DNA from 2 places in the Chryseobacterium sp. WG14 genome. Region 1 is predicted to be linked to the other one. Evidence: riboswitches for the same ligand, from Rfam matches in the RefSeq annotation. Region 1 holds a riboswitch; the other holds the start of a gene.
The links. A riboswitch is a leader RNA that binds a small molecule or an ion and turns the genes downstream of it on or off. The one in region 1 is predicted to bind cobalamin.

Region 1 (3,208 bases):
TTCAGACTTTTACTTCCGAAGATCTGGTATTTTATTTAAACAAAGGTCAAAAATTGGTACCCGGAAAAATGATTCAGCTGACCCATGAGGAAAGTCCTTTCATTATTGATGATTTTAACTTTGACGGAACGGAAGATATAGCTATTAGAAACGGAAATAAAGGAAATTACAGTAGTGCATCCTATGATGTCTATGTATTTAATAGTACCAGAATGGCATTTGTGAAAAGTGAGGAGCTTACGGAAATTGGCTCCAATTATTTTGGATTATTCGGTGTAGATGCCAAGCGTAAGCGCCTTGTTGCCACAGGAAAATCCGGATGTTGCATGATTTTTACTACAGAATATCAAGTAATTCCTAACAAAGGATTAGAAAAGGTATTGGAAAGGGAAGAAGATATGACCAATGAAGACCGTGTAAAAGTGATTACCAGGGAAAAAATAAATAACAAATGGGTTACCAGAACCAAGGTATATCCGGCAGGGCAATATAATAGATAAATAATACAATGAAAATTCAGAAAGAAATCGATTTTATCCTGGCAGTAGATGCTTTGAAAAACGTACAAAGAAGAAATTATAATGCAGATGATTCAAGAAGGGAAAATACTGCAGAACACTCGTGGCAGATTGTTATTCTTGCACAGATTTTATATCCTTATGCAAAAAACCGTGCTGATATTGACCTCCTGAGAGTTATCAGAATGCTTTCCATTCACGACTTGGTTGAAATTGAGGCTGGCGATACTTTTCTTTTTGATGAAAAAGCGATGGTTGGCAAGTTTGAAAGGGAAAAAGTTTCTGCTCAAAAGATCTTTGGAATTTTAGACGAGCCGTTACGTTCGGAGTTTTTCAATTTATGGCTGGAATTTGAAGAAGAAATAACGCCAGATGCTATTTTTGCGTGTGCTATTGACAGAATTATTCCTTTTATCCTCAATTCACATACCTCAGGAAAAAGCTGGACAGAAGCCGGAGTTACGGAAAAACAAATTAGAAGCATGCTTGAAAATGCCATCTGCAGAGCTTCTGATGAGATGGGAGAGGCTTTTGAATTATTGCTGACCAGAAGTCTGGAAACCGGAAAAGTGATCAAATAAAAGCTTAGTTCTTACTATAAATAGTTTCGGGCGGCCAAAGGCCGCCCGAAACTTTATAATTATAGGATTTGGATTGGCTTTTTGAATTCATCAATGGCTACAAAAGTAAAGTCGCCAATGATTGCTTTTTCTCTTTCGTAAGAATACATCTGTTCCGTGTAGATCTCTACATTGACCTTCATACTGGTTTTTCCAACGTAGGCAACCTTTCCGATCAGCTCAACGATAGTTCCGGCAGGGATAGGTTTTTTAAAATCAATTTTATCACTGCTTACGGTTACCACTCTTTTTCTTGCAAATCGGGTAGCAGTAATGAAGGCTACTTCATCCATCAGCTGCATAGCCGTACCTCCAAAAAGTGTATCATAATGATTCGTTGTATTAGGGAAAACCGCTTTAAATATTCTGGTTTCAGATGCTTCAATTCTTTCTTCTGTAGTCATATTTCATTATTAATTAAAGCGAAATGAAATACTATTAAAACAACAGAATAATAACAGGAATCCAAGAAATCCCTGAAAAAATCCATCAGATCAATAAACTTCATATCGCGAAAGTTTTTTGTTTAAGAAAAAGGCAGGTCTCCTGACTTGTAACATCTTTTATCCCCTTCCCATGCCCCGCACAGTGGATCTTAATAAAAGACTTCAGTTACTTACAGTTGCGCGACAGTTCGTGATTTTCACACGATTCCCTTTTTAATCTGCTGTTAGGCAGAACCTATTTCCATGATGAATAAGCGTTAAACTTTTTCGGGGCAAAAATAATGAATTTATTCCGGATTATGGTAAATAATCTGACTGATCACTCTTCCTTTTTTAATGGTCCAAAGACTTGTATATCTGTATTCTCCTGAACCATTGATCATATAAAGAAAGATATTGTCGTTATCTAAAGAGGTTACCGCCACATTATTGAAATCCATGGTGGGCTGAAACATGTTTTTGATAGCTTCCCTTACAAAAACAGAACCTCTTCCAGGCTGCTGAACCCTGATTGATTTAATTTCGGTCATGCCTTCAGGGAGATCATTGCCTATTCCCCATGGCTTTACTTTATCGATAGTAAGGAGTTTTCCATCAGCATCTTTCTCCTTTTTACGGTATCCGGCATTGGATGGGTAAATATCAATAACTACTTTACTCCTTTGGGCTGTGGGGATTTTAGGGTCAGAATTATCGGTGAAAATAAGCGACTTTCCATTCTTGGATTTGGAAGGTGTATACTGGGGAAGCTGGTCAATATAAGCAATACGATCTTTATTTACCATTCCTTCCTTATCAAGAGTTTCATACCTTACAAAAGGCTTTTCCTCGTCCTGTTTTTCAGGATATTTGATCCAGATCCATTCCGTTTCTCCCGGCGCCGGCTTTACATAAACAAAAACATCCCCTTTACGCATACGGATCTTATCTACAATCTTCCTGTAATTATCCTTATGTACGCGTACATTGGCATATCCTTCTTCAGCTTTTACCACTCCAAAAGGAACCTTATTCTGGCCTTTAACCAATGCTAAAGAGAAAATACTAAATGCAGATAGATAGAATGCTTTGCCTACTGAAATCATTATAATAAATTTTTGATCCCCAAATATATAAATTAAATGCTTTTCGGAAGATAATTATACTGTTGCAGTTCTTTTAAATCTTGTATTTTCTTTAAATGAGAGTCTGAAAGAAGATATACATTATCTGAAATATCTAATACATCCACATAATGATGATCTGAAATAATGAAACCTTTATTCTCAGATTGGATCTGGAGAATCATTTTAAGCTTATCAATAGCTTTTGGAGAAAGATTGTGAAACGGTTCATCCAGCAGTACAAAGTCTGCTTTAGAATGGATAATCAATAAAGCTTCAATAAGCCTCAGTTCTCCTCCTGAAAGATTTTTAGGTTTTTCATTGAGAAAGGGACTGATCAATTCTGAAGTAAGAAGATGATCGGTATCTTTCTTGTCACAGAAAAGAGGAATCAAATGTTTAATCTTGTTATTTTTAGGTAAAAATGAATGTTGAGGAAGATAAGAGATTATACTTTTCCTGTCTGACAGTTTTTTTAAAACTTTACCTTGACATCGTATAAACTGGGAGTCGCTGCTGAT
Region 2 (3,208 bases), 220 kb from region 1:
ACAGAGATCATGAAAACGGCGGAATCTTCGATTCCGCCGTTTTCTTTAAAAAAAATCTAATTATTGAATATCGACTACATACATCGTTCCTTTGTCTAATTTTCCTGTTTTAGGAAGAATTTTGGCTTTAGGATTTCCGTTTCCATCATCTACCACTCCAAAATCATCATCATTAAAAACGGCCAGTTTATTATTTCCCAAATAAACAATTCCTTCAAACTTATCATGCTCATAGCCCAGTTTTGCTACGAGATCCACCGCCAGTTTTTTAGAAACAGGTTTTATTCCGGCATTTGCAATCTCATCCCAGGTACTCTGTTCCAATGCTTTATTATTAATTTTCATTCCGTCTACAGCCGTCAGATCCGTTCCATTAACGTCTGTAGCTCCGGATATATTGATTCTGTATACTTTTTTTATTCCTCCCTGTGTTCCGAAATTTCCGTCTCTTTCAATCACCAGGAATTCATTATTACTTAATGCTGTAATATCACAAACCGAATCAGAAGCTCCGCCATCCTGTTTGTATACATACTGTTTCGTCTGTCCTGTAATAATATCGAATGTTACGATTCTTGTTAATGTAGTATTGGTTGCCAATGCTTTAGTGGGAACCAGCATCGTAGACTGTATTGTTCCTACCAGTGTTCTTCCATCCGGAGTGATACAAAGTCCTTCCATACCTCTGTTGGCCCTTCTTTTGGCTAAAACTGCAGGAAGTTTTCTTGTTCCTGTATTCACTCCAATTGGGCTTATCCTTTCCATTTCTACCCCTTCTGCATTATAATGAACGATATGCGGACCATATTCATCAGAAACCCAGAATGTTCCATCCGGAGCTGCCACAATACTTTCACTGTCCAGACCATATGTATCTGTTCCTAACATATTTCCTGAAGCATCATAGGCTACTTCACCGGTACTTCCCATTCCTATAGGATTTGGAAGTCCTGTGATAGGCTGGCCTGAAGGGTTTTTAAGTTTAATATATTGAATGACCTCGATATTACCTTCTGCATTGATTTTAAAATGCATAATCGTTGGGGTAAAATTAGGGACAAGAAATTTTTTACCGCTTAAGTAATCTGTATTCGGACCACGGTCTGTAATGACATAAAATTCTCCTTTTCTTGTAGGATGGGCCGCTGCTCCGGATCCAAATCCTCCGTTGATCACATCTACTCCATTGATAGTTGCCAATTTTGAAAAAGCAAATTCCTGCGGAAGCTTAGAATAATTAATCTCCTGATTACTGGTGGTGTCATCATCTTTACAGGATGCCAGCGCCGTTAACACAAATGCGGATAGTAGCAGTCTTTTCATATTCTCTTTTATGGCTGCGAAAATATAAATTGATTGTAAACTGATCTTGAATATAATGATAATTGTATTTTAACAATGGAGCCATGAAAATGAATTTAATATAAACAGTAAAACTTTTGGTTAAATCCGAAAACCTAACAACATCTTCAATTTAATTATCAATTCAAAAAAACATAGCATTAAAAACCATTCAGCTTCAGGGAAAATATAAAAACTAAAAGATAATTCACAAAACAGGACCCAAAAATTTATATGATATATTTGCGGCGTTTTAAGGTTGAACACTGTTCATTAATAGGGAATCAAGTGAGAATAAAATTTAATTCTTGAGCTGTACCCGCAACTGTAAGCTGTTTTACTTATAGCAAAATACAACCACTGGATACTGATCCGGGAAGGTGTGCTATAGGATGCAAGCCAGGAGACCTGCCTTATCCATTGTCACTTCAGGATCGTGATTATTGTCACTTTTCTTAAGTAAGTTTCGGGAATAAAACTTTAATTTAATTATATCATGAGAAAAATCTATTTTTTTTTCTTACTGCTTTTTATGCAGTTTTTGTCTGCCCAATTTACAGAGAACGACATTAAGTTTTGGGTAGGAACAGGTTCAAAGAAAGCCTATTTCATTGCAGATTTTAACGATAATAATTCTCCTGCTTCTTATGCATGGGGGTACCGTTTTGATGCGGATGGTTTACTGATGGAAGACATGATCAACGCTATTGTAGCTGCAGAACCTCAAATGGAGATTGATATTCCTTCAGGTTTTCTTCAAAGCTTTCATTATAATCATCATACGCCGGATATTGATGACAGCTGGATCCCATGGTCCGGAGCCAGCGCAGGAAATATGACATGGAACAACGGCCCGGGTTATACACCTCTGAATGATGGAAAATGGTACGGAATTACTTATGGAATTGATGATGCTGACACTCCGCCTTCTACACCTGTTGCGGCATACAGCTCACAATGGTATGTTCCCTCTCAGATTACCAACTGGATAGGAACAGGAAGTAATAAAAGCCTGGTAGTGGTTGATTTTGGAACCAATCAGTCAAACGGAAATGCAGATTCTTTTGTGTTTGGAATTAAATATAACGGAAGCATCACAGCCGAGCAGGCCTTACAGCTGATCCGGTCTCAAGCCTCTTATTTTAATTTCACCTCATCAAACAGCCAGATTTCTGCTCTTTCATTGAATAGTTTTACAGGAAACGCCACAGTGGCAGACAGCTGGAAATTATATAAAGGAAAAGATCTCTCAAGCTGGCAAAAGAAGTATGACCTTTCCCAGATTCAGTTAGCCAACAATGACTGGATGGGTATAAGTTTCGGACAGAGAAGACCATTTATCCCTACGGAAGCAGCCGATTCTATGCTGGGAGTTTCTTCTGTCACAAAGAAAAAATTCAGTATTCATCCTAATCCTGCAAATGATTTTATCCAGATCGAATCCATTGAAAAATATAAAGAAATAAATATCTACTCTTCTTTAGGCCAAAAAGTAATCACTTCCCAAGCCACAAAAATTGGTATTCATTCTTTGAATTCAGGTGTTTATTTTGTTGAGATAAAGACAGCAGATACTTCAACCATCCATAAAATCATCAAGAAGTAGAACATCCTATGTGAAATGCTTTTTCATACAATGATAAAACAAAAAAACGCACCGTATTGGTGCGTTTTTTCCGATTTCCAGTATCGATTATTTTTTCTCTGTTGATCTCTGTAAAACCTCATCTACCATTCCGTAGCCTTTAGCTTCTTCAGAAGTCATCCAGTAGTCTCTGTCAGAAGATTTTTCAACCCACTCGTAAGTTTGTCCTGAATGATGTCCGATGATCTCATAAAGCTCCTGCTTTAATTTCAACATCTCTCT

Region 2: it holds a riboswitch for cobalamin, as region 1 does, so the genes downstream of both, MP478_RS04815 (T9SS type A sorting domain-containing protein) here and MP478_RS05815 (acyl-CoA thioesterase) in region 1, are expected to answer to the same signal.

What each region holds. Positions count from the first base shown of each region.
Region 1 covers NZ_JALCZD010000002.1:567,476-570,683, reverse strand. Annotated here, with positions in the region: gene MP478_RS05825 (hypothetical protein) at 1-500, shown strand, start outside; gene MP478_RS05820 (HD family hydrolase) at 509-1,099, shown strand; gene MP478_RS05815 (acyl-CoA thioesterase) at 1,159-1,542, opposite strand; cobalamin riboswitch at 1,657-1,838, opposite strand; gene MP478_RS05810 (hypothetical protein) at 1,872-2,669, opposite strand; gene MP478_RS05805 (ATP-binding cassette domain-containing protein) at 2,702-3,208, opposite strand, start outside.
Region 2 covers NZ_JALCZD010000002.1:347,443-350,650, forward strand. Annotated here, with positions in the region: gene MP478_RS04810 (esterase-like activity of phytase family protein) at 61-1,323, opposite strand; cobalamin riboswitch at 1,581-1,772, shown strand; gene MP478_RS04815 (T9SS type A sorting domain-containing protein) at 1,838-2,947, shown strand; gene clpP (ATP-dependent Clp endopeptidase proteolytic subunit ClpP) at 3,035-3,208, opposite strand, start outside.